DNA from 3 places in the Virgibacillus salidurans genome. Region 3 is predicted to be linked to each of the others. Evidence: riboswitches for the same ligand, from Rfam matches in the RefSeq annotation. Region 3 holds a riboswitch; each other region holds the start of a gene.
What was found. A riboswitch is a leader RNA that binds a small molecule or an ion and turns the genes downstream of it on or off. The one in region 3 is predicted to bind S-adenosylmethionine.
Positions count from the first base shown of each region.

Region 1: another riboswitch for S-adenosylmethionine. It lies ahead of metK (methionine adenosyltransferase); the one in region 3 lies ahead of ssuE (NADPH-dependent FMN reductase).
Region 2: another riboswitch for S-adenosylmethionine. It lies ahead of KFZ58_RS17320 (PLP-dependent aspartate aminotransferase family protein); the one in region 3 lies ahead of ssuE (NADPH-dependent FMN reductase).

Region 1 is NZ_CP074373.1:2,311,086-2,319,230, forward strand. It holds gene KFZ58_RS11920 (tetraprenyl-beta-curcumene synthase family protein) at 1-973, opposite strand, end outside; gene KFZ58_RS11925 (gamma carbonic anhydrase) at 1,045-1,560, shown strand; gene metK (methionine adenosyltransferase) at 1,991-3,202, opposite strand; SAM riboswitch class I at 3,328-3,433, opposite strand; gene pckA (phosphoenolpyruvate carboxykinase (ATP)) at 3,629-5,215, shown strand; gene KFZ58_RS11940 (ABC transporter substrate-binding protein) at 5,476-6,468, shown strand; gene KFZ58_RS11945 (ABC transporter ATP-binding protein) at 6,486-7,295, shown strand; gene KFZ58_RS11950 (ABC transporter permease) at 7,285-8,091, shown strand.
Region 2 is NZ_CP074373.1:3,477,891-3,486,035, reverse strand. It holds gene KFZ58_RS17340 (ABC-F family ATP-binding cassette domain-containing protein) at 1-499, opposite strand, end outside; gene KFZ58_RS17335 (hypothetical protein) at 931-1,551, shown strand; gene KFZ58_RS17330 (YpmS family protein) at 1,642-2,280, opposite strand; gene KFZ58_RS17325 (SGNH/GDSL hydrolase family protein) at 2,286-3,194, opposite strand; gene KFZ58_RS17320 (PLP-dependent aspartate aminotransferase family protein) at 3,480-5,204, opposite strand; SAM riboswitch class I at 5,322-5,438, opposite strand; gene KFZ58_RS17315 (nuclease-related domain-containing protein) at 5,650-6,501, shown strand; gene rarD (EamA family transporter RarD) at 7,179-8,081, opposite strand.
Region 3 is NZ_CP074373.1:1,423,613-1,431,757, forward strand. It holds gene pruA (L-glutamate gamma-semialdehyde dehydrogenase) at 1-1,091, shown strand, start outside; gene KFZ58_RS07450 (proline dehydrogenase family protein) at 1,183-2,181, shown strand; gene KFZ58_RS07455 (UPF0182 family membrane protein) at 2,380-5,118, shown strand; SAM riboswitch class I at 5,245-5,352, shown strand; gene ssuE (NADPH-dependent FMN reductase) at 5,482-6,030, shown strand; gene KFZ58_RS07465 (LLM class flavin-dependent oxidoreductase) at 6,060-7,436, shown strand; gene KFZ58_RS07470 (hydroxymethylglutaryl-CoA lyase) at 7,673-8,145, shown strand, end outside.

The sequences.
Region 1 (8,145 bases), 890 kb from region 3:
GACCACCATCTAATTTTTCCACCTTTGGATCACCTAAATATAACCCTACCAAACCTTGATAAACCATCTGATGAAATGAACGATTCGGTAAGCCGTCAACATGTTCATCCGACTGTTCGATAAAATAAATCAAACGTTTTTTCATCTCTTCCTGATCCGGATAATAGCTGCAGAAATTTAAATCCGCTTCCTCTATATCTTCTTGCTGATCAATATAATAATCCAATAAAATATGTAAGCCCTGTATATACGGGAAATAACCGGTATAAATTTTCTGAGCCAGATCATCATTCATTTTATCTCCAAGTGTATAGGAAACAAGGCAAAAAATTCCGAGCGTTGACCCAGCAGTAGCGGAGAACTCATACCAACTTAAACTGGGAACCTTTTCTTTATACCTGTCATACCAGCGCGTCAGGCGTGGAATACGCTCTTCTACTTTTACATGTTTGTGCACTTGAAGATCCGCATACAACCCCTCAAGCTTCAGCAGATAATCCTGTATAACGGAATAGCTATCAAGCTTTCGTATCGTTTTTTGGCATGTGCGAACAAGATCAGCCAAGTATTCCCCATCTTGTTGCTCATCACGCAGTTCATAATAATTTTTAATCGGAGCTTGTGGTATTAATGCATCACTCATAGCCTCATGTAATAATCGAAAATCTTCCGGATCCATCGATGTACTCCGGTCACATAAGTTATCCAGATAATCACTTATGGTTTGATAGGCCACAATAAAACGGATGGACTCTCTCCATTTATAACCCGCAAGCAATGCATAAACACCGCCACCCTGGCAATGGAACCTTTTCGAGTCAATGCTTGCAAGCGCCTGCGCCCTGAGCTCCGAATTCGGGATCTGCTTTGCGCGGTTTTTCCAATGGGACAATTCCTGATCTACTGCTGGGAAAATTTTTCTATATACGGCGTTCATTAGCGTTATTGCTGTTGTGGGTACACGCCTTGCCAAGTATAATTCCTCCATTCATGGAACTTTTTGTTATACTATATATATCACCATACAACCATAGGAGGATTCAAATGATAGGTCATTATAAAAATACTAACCCTTCCATTCACGATACAGCATTTGTCGCAAAAGATGCTGTGATAAACGGAGACGTAACAATTGATGAAGCGTCCAGCATATGGTTTAAAACCGTTATTCGCGGGGATGTTGCGCCAACTCGAATAGGGAAAAGAGTCAGTGTTCAGGATCTATCCATGCTTCACCAAAGCCCAAATAATCCCTTAATTATAGAAGACGATGTAACCATTGGGCATCAGGTTACATTACATTCCGCAATCATCCGAAAAAAAGCGTTAGTCGGCATGGGTTCAATCATTTTGGATGGTGCCGAAGTAGAGGAAAGCGCATTTATTGGTGCAGGGAGCCTGGTTCCGCCCGGGAAAAAGATCCCTGCACATACACTGGCGATGGGCAGACCTGCAAAAGTTGTCCGTGATCTGACCGAAGAAGATTATGCGGAAATGGAACGGGTAAGGAAATCATATGTGGAAAAAGGACAATATTATAAAAATCATACGGATTTTTAGGGGTGTGTTTAGGGTATAGCCGAGGGGAGTGGCTGTCTCCCGATTTGGAGTGTGTCTCTCCCGGTTTTTAAGACTTCCCATGATTCAATGGATTCAGCACCTGTGCAAACATTTCACTTAACATCAACCTTGAGATAGATGAATTGTGTGCTAACGTATCCATTATTTTATCTAGATTTCTTTTAATATGTTCTATTTCTTTTTCCAAGCGGTCTAAACGAACAGATTCATTATACTGGGAGGGCTTCCGGTTATTATTTTGTTATCTCCCTTGTATATTTTCTATTATCGTACTGCACGAGTGATCAGTGAATACCAAAAAGTAAGATAATTAAAAAGCGTTTATATTGTGACTTTCAACATTTTTAAAATTTCCAATTCCTTACATAAAAATTATACCATACAGCAGATCCCGCCGTATGGTATAACTCTAAACTTTATCAAATTTTTCCGCCAATGCCTTTAATTCAGCTACCTTATCCGTTTTTTCCCATGGAAACTTAATATCCGTTCTACCGAAATGGCCATAGGCAGCTGTGTTTCTGAAAATAGGCTTTTGTAAATCAAGCATACGAATGATGCCAGCAGGCCGTAAATCAAATATTTCCCGAATGGCTCTTGCAAAATTTTCTTCACTGACGTGACCTGTACCAAATGTATTGACCGCAATGGATACAGGCTCTGCAACACCTATTGCATAAGCGAGCTGTACTTCACACGTTTTTGCTAAATCGGCTGCAACGATATTTTTGGCCACATAGCGAGCTGCATATGCTGCGGAACGATCTACTTTCGTTGCATCCTTCCCGCTGAACGCGCCTCCGCCATGACGGGCATACCCCCCATATGTGTCTACCATAATTTTACGGCCTGTTAAACCTGCGTCTCCTTGTGGACCTCCTATAACAAATCGCCCTGTTGGATTGATAAAATAATTGGTTGTTTCATCCAGTAGATGTCCTGGCACAACAGGTTTGATAACATGTTCAATGATATCTTTTTCAATTTGTGCACCAGTAATGTCCTGATGATGCTGTGTGGAAATAACAATGGTATCTACTTTAACTGGATTATCTTGTTCATCGTATTCAACGGTTACTTGCGTTTTCCCGTCTGGGCGCAGATAGGAAAGAACTTTTTCTTTTCTCATATCTGATAATCGTTTTGATAACTTATGGGCTAGAGAGATTGGCAGGGGCATGAGTTCCTCGGTTTCGTCACATGCATAGCCAAACATAAGACCTTGGTCTCCTGCGCCAATCGAGGCAATTTCTTCATCACTCATTTTACCTTGACGCGCCTCAAGTGCCTGATCAACGCCACCTGCAATATCTGCGGATTGTTCATCGATTGCGGTTAATACCGCACATGTTTCAGCATCAAATCCATATTTTGCTCTTGTATAGCCTATATCTTTAATCGTTTGACGAACAGTTGCAGGAATATCCACATACGTGCTCGTCGTAATTTCTCCTGATACTAATACAAGCCCTGTGGTTACCGTTGTCTCACAAGCAACACGTGCATGCGGATCATTTTTTAATATTTCATCCAGAATAGCATCTGATATTTGATCAGAAATCTTATCCGGATGCCCTTCTGTTACGGATTCAGATGTAAATAAACGACGATTTGCAGCCATACGGCTAAATCCTCCCTTTAATGATGTTACGGAACTCTGTTTATTATTCTATGCATTTTATTATTCAAAGTACCAACTAAAAAAGCCCTTCCTACAATCTGAGGAAAGGGTACCAAAGCCTTTCGCTCTTATTGTTCAAGGAATATCCTTGCATCAGGTGAGCACCTTTTCACCGTAGTGATGGTTGCTGGGTTTCATAGGGGCTGTCCCTCCACCAACTCTGAATAAGAGATCCGTTCGCAATTTAGCTTAACGAAAGCAGCCTTCTATGTCAACTATTTAATAGCTTAGCAGATTGAAGAAAAATTTCCGAAAAAAATCCAATAAATAGTGTGGACTAATGTTAATAATGTGTTATACTATTTACAAATTGATGCATATGATAATTTTATATTTTAAAAAATCATCAAAAGGCGGGTATTTCATATGAAAACGGTAGAAAATGCATTAGACAAAAATATATCTTCCCATAAAAACCTGATTAAAAATGCACCTGTTCCTCGTTTGGTCGAGAATATATTATCAAAAAATGAAGGTGTTCTTACTGCAACCGGGGCTGTTCGGGCAACGACAGGAACCTATACAGGTCGTTCACCAAAAGATAAATTTATTGTGAAGGATGACATTTGTGAGGATTTTATTGATTGGGGTCCCGTTAATCAAGCCATTGATGAAACCTCCTTTAATAAGCTTTACGAAAAAGTACTCACGTATTTAGAGGAAAAAGATGAGCTATATCAATTCAAAGGGTTTGCTGGAGCGGATTCTGCTTACCGTCTTCCAATTCAAGTAATTAATGAGTATGCATGGCATAATTTATTTTCTCGCCAATTATTCATTAACCCGACAAATGAAGAACTTGCTTCACACCAGCCTGAATTCACGGTAGTATCAGCACCGAATTTCAAGGCAGATCCGGCAATTGATGGTACCAATTCAGAGACATTTATTATTATTTCGTTTAAAAAGCGGGTTGTTTTGATCGGTGGAACGGAATATGCCGGGGAAATAAAGAAATCTATCTTTTCGGTTATGAATTATTTACTGCCGAGACGAAATATTTTATCAATGCATTGTTCGGCAAATGTTGGCCCAGAAGGCGATGTTGCATTATTCTTTGGTCTATCGGGAACTGGAAAGACAACGTTATCCGCTGATCCATACCGTCGCTTAATCGGTGATGATGAGCATGGATGGAGTCCAAACGGCGTATTTAATATTGAGGGGGGCTGCTATGCAAAGTGTATCAACCTGTCCGAGAAGAAAGAGCCGCAAATTTTTAATGCGATTCGATTTGGCTCCGTGCTGGAAAATGTCGTTCTCGATGATGAAACACGACTTCCTGATTATGATGATGTGTCGTTAACAGAAAATACACGTGCCGCCTATCCATTAGACAATATTGATAATATTATAAGCCCAAGCGTTGCCGGACATCCGAATACAATTATTTTCTTAACAGCTGACGCTTCCGGAACTTTGCCGCCGATTAGTAAATTAACGAAAGAGCAAGCCATGTATCACTTTTTAAGCGGATATACAAGTAAATTGGCAGGTACAGAGCGCGGGGTAACAGAGCCACAGGCTACATTTTCAGCATGCTTTGGTTCACCATTCCTGCCGCTGGTACCATCAACTTATGCGGAAATGTTAGGAGAAAAAATTGACCAGCATAATTCCAATGTCTTTTTAGTAAATACCGGCTGGACCGGTGGATCCTATGGTGTGGGCAGGCGAATGAAATTATCGCACACCCGTGCAATGGTTCATTCCGCTTTAGAGGGAGAACTTAATGCAGTTGAAACAACGAAAGATAGTATTTTCGGTCTCGAAATTCCAATACACGTACCGGGTGTACCTGACGAAGTACTTGTTCCCAAACAGACATGGGAAAATAAAGATGCTTATACGACTGCCGCTCAATCACTTGCCATGAAATTTCATGAGAACTTTGAGAAATTCTCACAAGTAACTGATTCCATTAAAGAAGCAGGACCATTGTATAAAGCATAAAAATTATTGTTTCCTCATCCCAAAGGATTTCATTTATATGTGGAAAAGCGGAGCGAGCAAGTCCGCTGGTGAAAACCGATCTCTACGATGGAGATCGGTTTTTTCCGCTCTCCAGTTATTTCTGCTCTCAGGTTGATTCTTCCCGTCATGGCAACTCCGAAAATAATTTCACTTTACCGGAACTAGGCATTCACACATTTTTTCCAGAAAGCATAAGCTATTTTGACATATCATTACTGAAATTGAAAGGGTCGAACTGTATGAAAAAAACAAAGCTTATCGCTGTTATTTCAATTGTGCTACTTCTTTTCCTTTCCGCATGTAATTCATCGAATGGAAATACGCAGATTCAACTTGCCGAGGTGACACGTTCTGTTTTCTATGCACCGCAATATGTTGCGATTGAAGAAGGTTTTTTTGAAGAAGAAGGATTGGATGTTGAACTGCAGACAACATGGGGCGGTGATACAACAATGACATCACTATTATCAGACGGTTCTGATATTGCACTTGTTGGTTCCGAGACTTCTATTTATGTGTACGCACAGGACTCAAAAGACTATGCTGTTAATTTCGCACAATTAACTGCTACAGATGGGACATTTCTGGTTGCCAAGGAGCCTGACCCTGAATTTACATGGGATGATCTTCGGGGAAGTGAATTTCTAGGGCAGCGTACTGGTGGGATGCCACAGATGGTTGGTGAATTTGTATTAAAAAATCATGACATTGATCCACATGCCGATTTGAATTTAAGTCAAAATATTGATTTTGCCAATATACCAGGAGCGTTTGCATCAGGCGACTATGAGTATGTTCAGTTATTCGAGCCAACAGCAAGTGTTTTTGAAGAAGAAGGAAACGGTCATATTGTGGCTTCCTTTGGAGAGGAATCCGGTCAAGTACCTTATACTTCCTATATGGCGAAGGAAAGTTATATGGACGGAAATGAAGAGACACTTAGCAAGTTTACAAGCGCAATCTATAAAGCACAGCAATGGGTGCAGGAAAATAGTGCCGAAGACATCGCAGAATCCATCCAACCTTATTTCGAGGATACCGAAGTGGATATGTTAGCTACAGCGATCGAACGTTATAAAAACCAGGGCTCCTTTTCAACAGATCCCACCTTGGATGAAGAAGAATGGGAAAATCTAAAGGCGATTATGGAAGAAGCAGGTGAATTACCCGCAGATGTAGGTTACGAGGACCTTGTAAATACGGAAATTGCTGAGGAAGTTATCACTAACTAAGGAGGGGGGTCCCCATTTTGTCTTTTCTAACCTTAGATCAAGTAACACATCATTACTTTTCTAAAAACAGCTACACAAAAGCATTGGATAATATATCTTTATCTGTGAAAGAAGGCGAATTCGTAGCCCTGCTCGGCCCAAGCGGTTGTGGAAAATCAACAATCCTTTCTATTATTGCGGGGATTATGAAACAAACTGCCGGGCATGTACTTCTGCAGCAGAAACCAATAAGTGACTCCGAATTAGCAATTGGATACATGCTGCAGCAGGACTATTTATTTCCATGGAAAACAATTATTGACAATGTTTTATTAGGTCCGAAAATCAACAACAATGACACAGAGGAAACCAAAGAAAAAGCATTGGATTTACTTAACAACGTTGGTTTAGCAGACGTTGCGGGCGCTTATCCAAGCTCCCTTTCCGGTGGAATGCGTCAACGGGTCGCACTTGTTCGAACATTAATAAATGATCCGAAAATATTCCTGTTAGATGAACCATTCTCAGCTCTGGATTATCAAACAAAACTCAAATTGGAGGATCAAGTATCCCATCTACTAAAAATGTATCACAAAACGACCATCCTTGTTACACATGATATCGGTGAAGCAATTGCCATGAGTGACCGTATTTGTATTATGGATGCCAATCCCGGAAGCCTTGCTAAAGTATTCGAAGTCCCTATTGAATTACGTGACGAAAAGCCTTTTTTAGTTCGAAGACATCCAAAATATCAAATCCTCTTCGATAAAATATGGGATGAGTTGGAACATGAAGATAAAGCTTCATCAGAATCAAAGGTGGTGTCAAATAATAATGGAAACTAAATCCGATTACCACCTTTATGAAGCCTATAAAAATCAGTTAAAGCGTGAAAAGAAGATTGTTTTCGCTTGGCAGATCTCTATTTTAATAACATTTATAGCACTATGGGAGCTTGCGAGCAGATTATATTGGATTGATCCATTGATATTTAGTTCTCCAACTAAAATTTTCAATTTACTAGTTGACCGATTTACGGATGGATCAATGGTCACACATATCCAGGTAACATTGTTTGAAACGGTGCTTGGCTTCATTATTGGTACGCTTCTAGGTATAGTAATTGCTACATTACTTTGGTCATCCACACGATTTTCCAAAATTATGGATCCTTATCTTGTCATTATGAACGCGATGCCTAAAGTAGCGCTTGGTCCCATTATTATTGTCGCCCTCGGTCCTGGTTATTTTTCGATAATTACCATGGGGGCAATCATCTCAGTGATTATTACGACGCTTGTCGTGTATTCTGCTTTCAATGAAGTCGACCCAAATTATGAAAAAGTACTCATAAGCTTTGGAGCATCGAGGTGGCAGCGTTTTAAGGAAGCCATTTTTCCGGCAACACTTCCGGCAATGATTTCTACATTAAAAGTAAATGTAGGCCTTTCATGGGTTGGTGTCATTGTTGGTGAATTTCTCGTTTCAAAGCAAGGTTTAGGATATTTAATTATTTACGGATTCCAAGTATTTGATTTTTCACTTGTGATGTCAAGCTTAGTCCTCATTGCAATATTTGCTGCGATTATGTATAAAATCGTAGAGAAAATTGAAAAATGGCTGATTAAGCATTCAACTTAATTAAGAAAATCACACGAAAAAATCGCCTATTCCAGATTATAGGCGATTTTTTCT
Region 2 (8,145 bases), 1.8 Mb from region 3:
CAAGCAAGATTTTTACTTTTTGGCTTTCTGTTAATTCATTCATTTGTTTCATATGAAGGGATTCATCGATTCCGAGCCCTTTTAGTAGAACAGCAGCATCTGATTCTGCTTCCCAACCATTCATTTCAGCAAATTCGCCTTCCAGTTCAGCAGCACGCATGCCATCTTCTTCTGAAAAGTCGGGTTTCATATAAATAGCGTCTTTTTCCTGTTTCACTTCATATAATTTTTCATGGCCCATTAAAACAACTTCCAGCACCTGCTCATCTTCATAGGCGAAGTGGTCCTGTTTTAACACGGCAATTCTTTCTCCGGAGGACAAGGAAATACCACCGGATTGCGGTTCTATTTCGCCTGATAATACTTTAAGAAAAGTGGATTTACCGGCACCATTTGCACCAATTAATCCATAGCAGTTACCAGGGGTGAATTTTAAATTAACATCTTCAAATAACTTCTTACCACCATATTGTAAACTTACATTAGAAACATTAATCATCGATTATGATATTCCTCCAATAAAAAATAGTACACAAGATTAGCTTACGGCATTTCTTCGGTTTCGTCAACGTTTAGTGGTTGAATGGGGGGAGAGGAAGGCGAAAAGGGAGGGAGCTGTTTTAAAACGAGGTAGGGAACGGTAAAACGGGAGAGAGGCTTTTCAAACCGGGAGAGGGAAGCACTAAACCGGGAGAGAATCGTGCCCAAACGGGACACAACCAGTCCAAAACGGGGGTGAACCTCCAGTAAGAACACTGAATACATTTTAGTTGCCAATTTTTTAAATAATAGTAAAAAAGGGTGTATTTTTATGTGAAAATATGTAACAATAAGGTGTCATCAAATAAAAAACACTGCTCACGTACTAAGTAACGAGATTACCGAAAACCTGCCGTATTAAAAAATAAAAGGGCGATGAGGGGAGATTTGATGGGAGAAAGGACGATTTACTTTCTTTTTACGGATACAGGAACCTATTTATCCAAGGTGATTAATTTCTGTACAAATCAATCACTAAATCATGTATCAATCAGCTTTGATCCGAAATTAAAAGAGATATACAGCTTTGGGCGGAAACAGCCACGTAATCCATTTATTGGTGGATTTATACGGGAGGACCCCCACAGTGATTTTATGAAAAACTCGAATTCTGCTATTTACAGCTACACGGTTTCTGAAAACGACTGTGAAGTAATTATCCATCATATAAAAGAAATTGAAGCAAAGAAAGAAGCGTATAAATTTAATTTTATTGGTCTTCTTGGTGTCTTATTCCAATTTGAAATTAATCGCAGGAATGCCTTATTTTGTTCCCAGTTTGTGGCGACGGTATTACGGGATCTAGAGACATTTCAGTTTATGAAGCCTGCATGCTTTACGACGCCTGCTGATATTCGAACGCATGAGGGCATGCAACTGATTTATCAAGGAAAACTCAGCGATTACTTCATGGATACAGAGAGAAAATTAGTGAAGCGTAAGCAAAAATTGCAAAAGCAATCAGTAATCTTATTATTATCCGCAAAAGTGAAACGATTTGTTATCAGATGAGAAGAGCCATACACTAGGTGTAGCGGTTCTTTTTTTAATGAAAAAAGCTGAACCCATCAATTTTCGGTAGTGCTGGTTCAGCTTTTCCTATTATGGTTCTATCTGGTCAATGCCTAATGTCCGATATGGAATTCGAATATTAAATGCGATATTATTTGCCTCCAAATCAATATGTTCCACACTGACTTCAAAGTTACTACGCAGGTCCATGTCGGTAACCGCAACATAAATTTCCTCATCTTGTGGGTTGATCGTTACCCATTCAGGCATTGATAAATATTGTTCCATATATGACATAATTCTTTGATTCGGTAATTCCAATAATCCAAGCGAGATTGATCTTTGTTCTAAAATGAGATCCCCATTTTCTTGCACGAGTGGTTCTAAATGAACGGAAAGTGGCACAGTACTGGAAAATACCGGCAACTCGCCAATTAAATGGACATCTTCCTCAAGGGAGATGCTATACTCGTGACCTGTGTTCGATAATGCCTGATCTATATAGGCATTGATCAATTCATTCAAGTTATTTTTGGTCGTTCGAACCGTAAACTCGGAGCTTTCTTGTGCTTCCTGCTCCTCATTTGATGGAAAGGTGTTCTCGGAAACAGGCCAGAAAATGAGTGCGACGATGACCAGCAAAAAAAGGACATTCACACTTAATAAACCATAAAATAATCGTTTCCATTTATTTTTATTCGATTGATGGAGTTCTTTTCGTTGTGACATCGCGCTCATCCTTCTTCATTAGTTAAATAATCCATCACCCTTCTTGCCATTCGTTGATAGCCACGATCATTTGGATGAAAGTTATCGTCTGCGAATAAATCTGCGTCTGGATCATTGAATAAATCGACTGTTGGGATGAATGTGATAGCCGCGTCTTCCTCGGCAATGTCACTTCCGGTTCTATTCCATGACTCCACAATCATACCAAGTTCTTCAATATCCTGAAAGTATTGTTCGAAGGGGTTATAAAATCCTAATAAATATATATCGGTGTTCGGATTTATATTTTGAAGCTTGGTAAAAATTTGGTTGAGCCTTTCTTCATAATTGACCCGTTCCTCTCTAAACTCCTCGATCGTTAAGTTCGTAAAATTTTCCCTGAATACTTTCATGATATCATTTGCCCCGATCGTTATTAAAACAATATCCGCTTCTTCAATTGCGTTGGAAACTTCCGGATTATCCAAGCGTTCCAACAGCTGATCTGATCGATCGCCGCGTATGCCAAAATTATCAAATGACACAATTTGGTTTTCAGCATTGATAGCGCGATCCAGTATTTCAACATAACCGCCCTGGTCATCACTGCTTCCGACCCCTTGTGTTAGGGAGTCGCCAACAGCAACAATGTGTGTGTCTCGATTGGTAAAGAAATCAACTGTTTCCTGAAACGCCTCGAAAATTGTCGTTGAAAACTGCCTCTGATCAGTTTCATCACTTTGTTCGGTTTCTTCCTCTTCTTCCTGCGGTTCTTCATTAGCTTCTTCGTTTGTCTCGTTTTGAGTTGTTTCTGTCTCATCACCTGGCGGAGGCGTTATATTATCTAAAGTTGCGGTAGGTCGATTGATTAATGCAAAAATTCCTGCCCCAATGATAAGAACAAAAATCGCAATCATAAAATTTTTCTTCTTCATGTTTACCACACCCGGCTGTTATATTATACGTATGAATTAGTATATTGTCTCATGTCGCAAATAAATTCGAAAGTATTTTTAATATACCTTTGGATTGATCTTATCATACTAAAAAATCGCCTTCTGTGAAGGCGATTTTTAATGCTTTTTCCTTTATAGAGAGAAGTTAAACTTAAATTGGATGACTTCTTGTGGGGAGGAAGTTTCGCCCAGGGCGAAAGAATCAACCTCAGGGCAGAAATATCAACCCCAGAGAAAAACCTCACCCTAAGCATTTACAACAACTTACACTTCCAACGGATCCGCTACTTTACGGTTATTCCTCAGACGGACCGCTTCTTCATACGGATTTTTATTCGTAATCACGGTAATCCCTGCAGCACGTGCATTTTCTAATGTTTGATCATTCGTATCCGGTGCTTCCACTAACAATATTTTTCCCTGTTTATTGATAAATTGCTCAATGGTTGATTGCGGTAGCTGTTTGTTGTTCACCCATACGGCATCCACTTCTTCAGGAATGTCCTCCAGCTTCGACTCACCATTGATAGGGATAACGCTGAATCCGAGTTTTGCCAGTTGCTTGCCGCTTTTATCAAGTTTGTTATCAGAATCAGTCACAGTTGCAATTACTTTTTTACGAGCCCCTCCATCTTTACGATCAAATGGGGAAGTAAGCAGCCATTTTATAGCATCTTCTTCCGTAGCTTCAAAAAGTGGCGGCTGATCCACAGCTTTGGCAATGGCTTGATCTAGATCGACTAAAATATCTTTCGGTGACTCAATGCCAATCGATAGGCGGACTAATTCTTCCGTTGTTCCGCTTTTTTCTAAGTCCTCCGCGCTTAATTGTTGATGTGTGGTTGATGCTGGATGAATAATGAGTGATTTTGCATCACCGACATTAGCAACATGGGACCAGAGTGTAACATTATCAATTAACTTTCTGCCGGCATCTCGGCCGCCTTTGATACCAAACGTGATAACAGAACCGAATCCCTTAGCAAGATATTTTTTCGCAAGCTGATGGGATGGGTGCTCTTCTAGCCCTGGGAAATTAACCCATTCTACAGCTGGATGTTTTTGTAAATAAGCTGCGACCTCTTCGGCATTTTTATTATGACGCTCAATACGCAGATGCAATGTCTCCAACCCCTGAAGGAATAAGAACGCACTTTGTGGACTCAGGGACGCACCGATATCACGCAGGAGCTGCACACGTAATTTTGTCGCATAGGCTGCTGGCCCCAGATCAACATAGCGGAGGCCATTGTAGCTTGCGTCGGGCTCGGTAAAACCAGGGAAGCGTCCGTTGCCCCAATCAAATCGGCCACCATCCACAACGACACCGCCGATTGTTGTACCATGCCCACCAATCCATTTTGTCGCAGAGTGGACGACAATATCTGCACCCCATGTTAGTGGTTTTGTGCCATATGGCGTGGCAAACGTATTGTCAATGATTAAAGGAATATTGTTTTCATGTGCGATTTCGCCAACCGTTTCCACATCAAATATATTCAGACTTGGATTTGTAATAATTTCAGCGAAGACAGCCTTTGTTTTATCTGTAATAGCACCTCGAATTGCTTCAGGATCCGTGCCGTCAACGAATTTTACATCGATACCGTAACGAGGCAATGTATTTGCAAAAAGATTGTACGTTCCACCATATAAATTACTGTCAGCGATGATCTCATCACCTGAACCAGCAATATTAAGAATGGAAAGTGTAATTGCTGCCATCCCGGATGATGTTGCGACAGCCCCGATTCCATCCTCAAGTTGTGCCATCCGAGTCTCAAAAGCATCGACAGTCGGATTCATAATACGGCTGTAAATGTTTCCTGGTTCTGCTAGGCCAAATAAATTCTGCGCATGTTCCGTATCGCGAAATACATAGGATGTTGTTTGGTAGATTGGCACAGCCCTTGACCCAGTTGCAGGATCCGGTTCTTGGCCCCCGTGAAGTAATACTGTTTCCGGATTGTGAAATTGAAAGTTAGACATGAATAATTCCTCCTTGGATTTTTGGCAGTAGTGCCGCTTTTTAACGTATCTGGGAGGAAGAGGGGATAAATAAATAACCCCCTTCCTAAGAAGAGGGCGTATATGTAAACGATCCTCCTCTTATCTTCCAGACCAATGTTGATCTGTAGGATTTAGCACCGTAAAAGGCAAATTGTGTTGCCTTCAGGTTGCCGGGCATCAAAGGGCCTATCCCTCCGCCACTCTTGATAAGAGATTAATTTTTCTAAATTACTGAACAGTATAACGGTAATTTGGATGGAATGTCAACCGTTTTGGGGAATAAATTTTTATTTAATTGAATTCAATTAAACTTGATAAATTGGGTGTTTTTTCATACTATTAGTTTAAAAAGAATGAGAGGAAGTAGAAAATGACGGTTACCGAATCGAGAGAATTGCAGCTCCTCCGATATTTAGATATGCGCATGCATCTATCAGATACGGATAAGCAATACTATGTAATCCTTGAGAAGGGATATGAAGGTGAACAAAAATTTGCAGCACGATTGGAGGGATTGTCGGACAGGCTAATCATATTACATGATTTATTGCTTGAATGGAATAATACTTTTTTTCAAATTGATACACTGATCATTTATGAAAATTTCATCCATCTTATTGATGTGAAAAATTACGAAGGGGAATTCTTTATTGAAAATGAAAGATGGTACACAAAATCAAAAAAGGAAATTAAAGATCCCGTCTTGCAACTGACGCGATGCGAATCCTTACTCAGACAATTACTCCAACATCACGGTGTTAACCTTCCAGTCAAATCACACATCATTTTTATCAATCCCGAATTCACATTATTCCAAGCATCTATAGACGTGCCTATTATTTTACCCAGTCAACTCAATCGTTTCCTAAGACAATTAAGCAGAAGTTCATCAGGTGGAAATAAAAATATAAAAATTGCTGAAATGCTAGTAAAGCTTAGTGAAGATGAATCCCCATTCACTCGTATACCCAATTATGACTATGCTGAACTGAAAAAGGGAATAACCTGCCTTGCATGTAATTCCTTTTTGTTATCTGTAAAAGATAGATACATAGTTTGTGATAGCTGTGGCCATGAAGAGGACACGGATGCTTCTATATTAAGGAATGTAGGTCAATTTCAATTGCTATTTCCTAATGAAAAAATAACAACTACAGTGATTCATGATTGGTGTAACGAAATTAAATCAAAGAAAACGATTAGTAGAGTATTGAACAAAAATTTCATACGTATAGGTCATGGAAAATACTCCTACTATGCTGAATGCGGCGATTAGACCTTTTATGGCTACCGCTTTAGCTCCTTTTCTTAGATTTAAGGTAGCCATGAACGGTTCATGTTAACGTTAGGGAACATGTTCAGGATTACGGTAGCCATGAACGGGTTATGACGACGTCAAAGGGGATATTTTCGGGTTCGCGGTAGCCATGAACGGGTTATGACGACGTCAAAGGGGATATTTTCGGGTTCGCGGTAGTCATGAACGGGTTATGACGACGTCAAAGGGGATATTTTCGGGTTCGCGGTAGCCATGAACGGGTTATGACGACGTCAAAGGGGATATTTTCGGATTCACGGTAGCCATGAACGGGTTATGACGACGTCAAAGGGGATATTTTCGGGTTCGCGGTAGCCATGAACGGTTTATGACGACGTCAAAGGGGATATTTTCGGGTTCGCGGTAGTCATGAACGGGTTATGACGACGTCAAAGGGGATATTTTCGGGTTCGCGGTAGCCATGAACGGTTTATGACGACGTCAAAGGGGATATTTTCGGATTCACGGTAGCCATGAACAGCTCATGACAACGTTAAAGGTATCATTTTCGGATTCACGGTAGTCATGAAAGGTTCATGTCGACGTCAAATACATCTTTTCCTGATTTATTGTCGCCATGAACTTCTTATGACGCTCATTCCTGCCCCTTTTCCAACCCCAGTCATACAGATGACTTATTTTTCACGAGCCTCCCGCCTAGCACCACCCCGCTTATATCTTGAACTCATATAAATAAACAAAGCAGACCAAATAAATACAAATGCTACAGCATGCCCGCTGGTAAAGGGTTCTTCGTATAGAAATACGCCGAGAATTAACATGATCGTTGGGGCAATATATTGCAGAAAGCCGACCATCGCTAGCGGAATTAGCTTAGCTCCGCTTGCAAATAACAGCAATGGAACTGCGGTCACGATTCCTGCGCCGATTAACAGAAAATTCACAGGTGAGACCAGATTTTCCAGTGTAAAAGCACTGTCAGGAATGGCGAATAAATAAAGACAGGCAATCGGTGTGACGATCATGGTTTCAATGGTCAGGCCGAACATGGCGCTAACGTCAAGCCTCTTTTTCAATAAACCATAGAACCCGAAAGTAAGCGCTAGAATGATAGAAATCCATGGAAATACACCAAAACTGAATGTTAGGTAGATGACGCCGATACCCGCAAGAATAAAGGAGAGCGCTTGTTTTCTTGTGACTTTCTCTTTCAGCACAATAATCCCCAGTAAAATACTGATAAGTGGATTAATATAATATCCCAAACTTGCTTGAATGACGTGATCACTATTGACTGCCCATATAAATGTGAGCCAGTTCAAACTGATGAAAATAGATGCAAGGGTTATGCCGAGCAGTCTTTTCTTGTTTCTGATAATGACGTTCAATTCCTGTATAAAAGGAGTCCATTTTCGTAAAATCAATACAATGCCAAGCATGAAAATAAATGACCAGACAATACGATGTGCCAGTGTCTCCCCGGGAGGAACGTCCTCAACCAATTTCCAATAGATTGGCAGGAATCCCCATAGTACGTAAGCCAATGCTGTATATATAATTCCGAGATTGTTTTTCATATAGCGCCCTCCGTCATTATAGTAAACTAATTTTAAGAGGAAATATATCGTAAAGCAATTAATC
Region 3 (8,145 bases):
AAGGGAAAGAAATTAATGATCGTGCGGGTGAAGAAAATACGTATTTCTATCAGCCGATGGGTCCAGGTGTTACCATCCCGCCATGGAACTTCGCATTTGCGATCGTAGCAGGTACTACTGTTGCGCCAATTGTAGCGGGTAATCCTGTGCTCCTGAAGCCATCTGAGAATACACCGGTGATTGCATATAAATTAGTAGAAGCACTGGAAGAAGCAGGCCTGCCAAAAGGTGTGGTAAATTTTGTACCAGGAGATCCTGCGGAAATTGGCGATCATCTCGTGGATCATCCGAATACGCACTTTATTAACTTTACTGGTTCTCGTGCAACTGGAATCCGTATTATCGAACGTGCAGCAAAAGTACAAGAAGGGCAAACCTTCCTAAAACGAGTGGTTGCTGAAATGGGTGGAAAAGACACGATCATCGTTGATAATAACGCAGATCTGGAACTTGCAGCTCAATCCATTGTGCATTCAGCATTCGGTTTCTCCGGACAGAAATGTTCTGCCTGCTCAAGAGCAATCGTGCATAAGGATGTGTATGAAGACGTGCTCGGACGATGTGTCGAATTGACAAAAGAATTAACAGTGGGCAACACGAGTGAAGAAGATGCATACATGGGTGCTGTTGTTAATCAAAAACAATTTGATAGTATCAGTAATTATATTGAAATTGGTAAGCAAGAGGGGGAACTTGTTGTTGGTGGAGAAACGGACGATACCAAAGGTTATTTCGTTCATCCGACTATCTTTAAAGATGTGGATCCACAAGCACGTATCATGCAGGAAGAAATATTCGGTCCGGTTTTAGGATTTGCAAAAGCAGAAGACTTCGACGAATTGCTTGAGATTGCAAACAACACGGAATACGGCTTGACTGGTGCGGTAATCTCAGACAATCGTGAGCATTTAAACCGTGCGCGCTATGAATTTCAAGTGGGTAACCTCTATTTCAACCGCGGATGTACCGGTGCCATTGTCGGTTATCAACCGTTCGGCGGATTTAAAATGTCCGGTACAGATTCCAAAGCAGGAGGCCCGGATTATCTCACACACTTCTTGGAAGCTAAAACATTATCGCAACATTTCTAAAGAAGGCTAGAATAATTGTGACAATAGGGTGCACCTATTGTCACTTGTTCCTAATTTTAATGTAAGAAGTTACCTGAAAGGAGCCGCCAGCATGTCCAATCTAACAAGAGATTTTTTCATAGGCTTATCAAATAATAAATTACTAAATAAGAGTGCCAAAAAATGGGGTTTCCGTATGGGTGCGGAAAAGTTTGTGGCGGGTACCACAATTGAAAGCGTTACAGAAACGGTCAAGGAACTTAACCATCATGGAATAAGCTGTACGCTCGACCGTTTGGGAGAATTTGTATCCGAAAAAGAAGAGGCCATTGAAGCGAAAGAAGAATCTATTCGTCTCTTAGAAAAGATCCATGCAGAGGATATAGATTGTCATATATCGGTGAAGTTAACACAAATGGGGTTGGATATTGATCAGGAATTTTGCATCCAAAATTTGCAGGAAATTTTGCAAGTGGCAGCTCAATATAATATTTTTGTCAATATCGATATGGAAGATTATGCGCGTTATCAGCAAACCTTGGATGTACTTCAAATCTTAAGGACAGATTATGAAAACGTAGGCACGGTTATTCAATCTTATCTATGCCGAACCGAGGTAGATTTGGATAGCCTTAAAGATGTACGTCTCAGGCTGGTAAAAGGGGCTTATAAAGAAAGCGAGGAAGTTGCCTATCAGAACAAAGTGGACATTGACCGTAATTTTGTAATGATTGCTAGAAAAAGACTGCTAGGAGAGACATTTACTTCTATCGCAACACATGATCATCATATCATCAATGAATTGAAAGCGTTTATCCATGAAAATAATATCGACAAAAATACGTACGAATTCCAGATGCTATATGGTTTTCGAAATGACATGCAGCACGGGCTCACAGATGAGGGTTATAATTTCTGTACCTATATTCCGTTCGGCACGGAGTGGTTTGGGTATTTCATGCGCCGTATGGCCGAAAGACCACAGAATATTAATTTGGTTTTGAAGGATACCTTTTACACGAAAGATAATAAGTTGAAGAAAAAACCAATTATTGCCGGGGTAGTGGCTGGGGCGTTGGTGTTGGCATTGTTGAGGCGAGGGAAGAGATGAATGGGAGAATAGCAAGACAGTAGAATGGCGTATCAGTTAATATATAAGCCATAGCGATTATGCTATGGCTTTTCTCATAAGGTTTCTAAGATCTTATTGAAACTTTCTTCTTTGTTCTTCGTATATTTAGAAGGAAAGTATACTACAAATCTGTTATCATGGAAAAAGAATAAAAGAAACATAGGGGGGAGTTAATTTTTGGATAATGAAAGCAATAGGAATCCCAAACAAGTAGCGCAGTTGAAAAAATTCGGCAGGCGTTTCGGTATCGTTATTGGAATACTACTACTTCTTCTCATCATCGGATCGGTTGCATTCCACTGGGTTACAGATTACATATGGATGGATAACCTTGATTTTGGAGGAGTGTTTACGACTATCCTAGGAAGTAAAGTGTTGCTCGGTGTAGCGGGCTTTATCTTGTTCTTTGTGGTTACATATTTCACTTTTTTCTTGATTATCCGTTCTTATACCAAGCATTTTGATTCGCATCAGCTACCACCGATTATTCTGAAGCGAAAAATAATGAATGCCATTATGTTTGGTGTTTCTCTTTTGGCAGGACTGATTGGGAGTACGGTCGTACAGGGGATCGGCTGGGAGCCTGCGCTCAAACTTTTAAATCATGCTTCATTTGGGCAAGCGGATCCGTATTTTAATATGGATATTTCTTTTTATATGTTTGTTCTGCCGTTTCTGGAATTTATTGTTTATCTTTTACTTGGTTTAAGCATCTTTTTCCTGATTGTGCAGATTGGCTCTTATTCAGTATTTAACATGTACCGAATGAGTCGTTCAGCCCAGTGGCATATGGGAGTAACTCTAGGAATTATTGGGTTGCTTTTAGCTTGTAATCATTTGCTAGCGCCATATGGTACATTGCTGACAAATCAAGTAAACCTTTTTCAGCAAAGTGTTGTGCACGGGTTGAGTTATACGGATAATCTTATCAACATACCAAAAGCCTATATTCTCGCCGCAGTTGCAATTATTGGAACTGTTTGGGTGATTATTGCACTGCGAAAAGGGAAAATCCAAGCCATGCTAATCCCTGTTGTTGCATATGTTGGATTGGTAATTGTAGGACAACTGGCATCTGTTGGTGTACAGCAGTTCCTTGTATCACCGAATGAGTTTTCACAGGAAGAGGAGTATCTGGAGCATAATCTTAATTTCACACGTGCTGCTTATGATCTTAATGATATGGATGTATCCGATCATCCAGGTGATGGCACGTTAGATGAAGAAATGGTGGAAGATAATGAATTAACCATTAATAATGTACGGATCAATGATTCAAGACCATTGCTTGATGTATATAATCAGCTTCAGACATTCCGGACCTATTATCAATTTAACGATGTTGATATTGACCGATATGAAATCGATGGTGAATATGAGCAGGTTTTTGTTGGGGCAAGAGAATTAAGCACAGTTGATTTACCAGAGCAAGCACAAACCTGGGTGAACCGGAATCTAAGATATACACATGGTTATGGAGTTACCATGAGTCATGTTAACGAATTAACCGCGCAGGGTCAGCCGGAATATATATTACAAAATCTTCCTCCTGAAGGGGATTTGGACATAACACGTCCTCAAATTTACTATGGGGAAGAGGCTTATCCGAATGTAATTGTTAATTCAGAAGTGGATGAATTTGATTATCCTTCTGGTGATGAAAACGTATCGAGTCGGTATGAAGAAGATTCGGGTATTACGTTAGATGGGATTAATCGGGCGTTATTTGCTTTAAAAGAGGGATCATTTCGGATGTTTGTCTCCGATCAGATAACAGATGAGAGTCAGTTTCTTGAAACCCGAAATATCATGGACCGTGTTAATCGAATCGCACCATTTTTCGAATATGATTCAGATCCGTATATTTTTGTTCGTGATGACGGCAGTCTTGCTTGGATGATGGATGCATATCTAACAGCTGAAAGATATCCATACTCGGAATCCTATCAGGAAAACAACAATTATATTCGAAATTCGGTAAAAGTAACCGTGGACGCTTACACTGGAGAAGTGGATTTTTATATAGCAAATCCGGAAGATCCATTGCTGCAGACATATGAAAACATGTTTCCTGAACTCTTCACAGAGGAAATTCCAGAGGACGTGCGGGCTCATTTCCGCTTCCCTGAAAGGTTGTTTAATATTCAGGCATCCATCTACGGCACCTATCATATGACCGATCTTGAAATGTTCTATAACCGGGAAGATGCGTGGGAGTTCCCGACAGAGAAATACTTTAATGAAGATATTGAGATGGAGCCTTATTATGTAACAATGAAACTACCTGAATATGAAGAAGAAGAATTTATTTTGATGATGCCGTATACACCAAGAAATCGACAAAATATGATTGCCTGGATTGGTGTGCGTAATGATGGAGAGCATTATGGTGAAAAATTTGTATATCGTTTTCCAAGACAGGAAAATGTATACGGTCCGCAACAAATTGAAAATCGTATCAATCAGGATAGTACGATTTCTCAGGAGCTGAATCTCTGGTCACAAGGCGGATCTGAAGTCATACGTGGGAACTTGCTCGCCATTCCGATTGAAGATACGGTCATGTATGTGGAACCAATTTATATTGAATCTTCCAACGAGACGTCACTTCCTGAAGTGAAGCAAGTTATCATCGCCTACGATGATCATATCGTCATGGAAGCCACATTTGAGGAGTCGCTTGAGCAAATGTTAAATCTTGTAGATCCGGATCGTCAGCCGGATGAGGAGCAAACACCTGAAGAGACAGCAGAGCCAGGTGAACAGGAACAGCAAATTTCAGAATCAGATGAGATATTACAAGAGTTCTCAGATCTGTTTAATTCCTACCAGGATGCGCTATCTGAAGGAAATTGGAACGAGGCTGCAGAAATTATGACAGAGATAGAAGATAGACTAAATGAAGAACAACAATGATTGTAGTAGGGAAAAGGGGCTCCGATAATATTTGGAGCTCCTTTTCTAATTTTACTGTATTTAAATTTTCAAAACCCACTTGACTTATCGGATTAATTAAAATACACTATACATTATAACTAAATATTCTTATCAAGAGAAGCTGAGGGATGTGGCCCTATGAAGCTTCAGCAACCCCTGATTAGTGTCAGGAAGGTGCTAATTCCACCGGGAGTAATTCTTGGGAGATAAGAGCGGAATATCAAAGTAAAGCCCTCTTTTCTCATATAAGAAAAGGGGGCTTATTTTTATGGTTACATACAGAAGTTCTTAGCTAAAGAGGAAAGTTTAGAAAAAAGACAAATGATAAGAAAGGATGATCACATGAGTGAAATTGTTGTGCTATCGGGAAGTCCTTCTGAATTTTCGCGATCGGAACAAGTACTTAAATACTTAGGGGCCTTACTTCAACAGGAGTATTTTTCAGTGACTCATATTTCTGTTAAAGACGTGCCAGCTGAAGACGTATTCCAAGGGAAGTTTGATAGTCCGGCCATTCAGGAAATTACGGCATTAGTCCAAAATGCAAAAGGTATTATAGTTGGATCGCCGGTGTATAAAGGTGCATATTCAGGTGTTCTAAAAGCATTGCTCGATATCCTCCCGCAAGATGTACTCAAGCACAAACCAGTACTTCCGCTGATGACAGGGGGGAGTCCGTCGCATTTGCTAGCAATCGAATACGCTTTGAAACCGGTGTTGGCCACATTAAAGGGGCATAATTTAAAAGGACTTTATCTGCTTGATAGTCAAATAGATAAACAGCAGGAAAATCCAATTATCGATGCGGACATTTTACAGCGCACGAAAAAGCAACTTCAATATTTTATCGAAATCGTTAACAGACAGGCGTCAGCAGTGTTTTTTACTTAAATAACGAAATTTCAAGGAGGAAAACATATATGGCTAAAAAGAGGATTTATTTAAATGCGTTTGATATGAACACGCCTGGGCATCAGTCCCCTGGTTTATGGACCCATCCGGATGATGAGTCATATCGCTATAAAGATAGCGAATACTGGATTGAACTTGCTAAATTGTTGGAAAAGGGACGGTTTGATGCTGTATTTCTTGCGGATGTATTAGGTACTTATGATGTGTATAAGGGATCACGTGATGCAGCTGTAAGTCAAGGGGCACAGGCTCCAGTCAATAACCCTTCCTTGGTAGTCCCTTTAATGTCAGCAGTTACAAAGCATCTTGGTTTTGGCGTAACAGCATCTGTTACACATGAGCATCCTTACACTTTTGCACGCAGAATCAGCACATTAGATCATCTAACTAAAGGGCGGATCGGATGGAATATTGTTACTTCTTATCTGAAAAGTGCCTCTGTCAATATGGGATTGGAAGGCCAAATTAAGCATGACGAGCGATACGATATAGCAGCAGAATATCTGGACGTTGCCTACAAACTTTGGGAAGAAAGCTGGGAGGACGATGCTGTTAAGGTAGATAAAGAAAATGGCATTTACACCGATCCTAACAAAGTTCATGACATTAATCATGAAGGGAACTATTTTAAAGTACCTGGAGCGCATTTGAGTGAACCATCTCCACAGCGTACTCCTGTTATTTATCAAGCAGGAGCATCTACGAAAGGTCGCGCATTTGCAGCTGAAAATGCCGAATGTGTGTTTATAGGTGCACCAACGATATCTGCAACGAAAGACACCGTTGATAAGTTACATGCTGATATCAAAGAGGCAGGGAGATTACCGGAAGAGGTGAAAGTACTCACAATGTTTACACCGATAGTTGGTCGAACAGAAGAAGAGGCTGTGGCAAAATTTAATGACTATAAAAATCATATTAGCCATGAAGGTGCGCTCGCCTTATTCGGTGGATGGACTGGAATAGATTTAACTGCATATGACCCAGACGAAAATTTACGCTATGTAGAGAGCAATGCAATCCAATCTGCAGTAGAAAACTTTACGAAGATAGACCCTGATAAACCATCAACCGCAGAAGATATTAAAGAATTTGTAGGAATAGGCGGAATGGGGCCGTATACTGTCGGATCACCGGAGCAGGTGGCCGACACGATGGAAGCATGGGTGAATGAAGCTGGAGTTGATGGTTTTAATATTGCTTATGCGATAACTCCAGGAACATTTAAGGATTTCGTTGAATACGTAGTACCAATTCTACAGGATAGAGGATTGGTTCAAAAAGAATATGAAGGAACTACACTCAGGGATAACTTATTCGGTCAAGGAGACCAACTGCCGGATCATCATCCCGGGAAGAATACCAAAGGCGTGTTGGTGAATTAACTTTTTCGCGTAAAGAGCTAAAAGAACCTGCTACCACTTAATCAGTGAGCACAGGTTCTTTTTTAATTTTAACAGTTGACATTTCACCATTAAAGACTATACACTTAATTCAACAAAGTTGAATATAAATATATAAAGTTGAATAGAATTGAACTAACAAACTAATATTTTTTGTAAGCGTATTCTTATATAGAAGGAAAATGTTTCATCATCTATGATTAATAGGAGGGGAAACCATGAAGAATTGGCCAGATTTTGTTCAAATAAAAGAAGTGGCACCTCGAGACGGTTTGCAAAATGAAAAGAGCTGGATTTCAACTGACGATAAAGTTGCTTGGATTAATATGCTTTCCGAATCAGGCGTTAGGGAGATTGAGTATTCCTCGTTTGTCCATCCGAAATGGATACCGAATCTTTCTGACGCCAGAGAAGTTGGAAAGCGGATAATCAAACATCCGGGTGTCTTCTATTCGGCGCTTGTCCCAAATAGGAAGGGGCTTGAACATGCGCTGGAAGCTGGGATTGATGGGGCTTCGGTGTTTATGTCAGCAAGCGAAACCCACAATAAAAAAAATATAAATAAAACAATAGCAGAAACTTTTCCCGTAATGCGTGACGTTATCCAAGAGGCGAAACAAGAAGGAAAACGTGTAACAGGCTATGTTTCAACCGTATTTGATTGTCCGTTTGAAGGAAAAATAACGCCTGA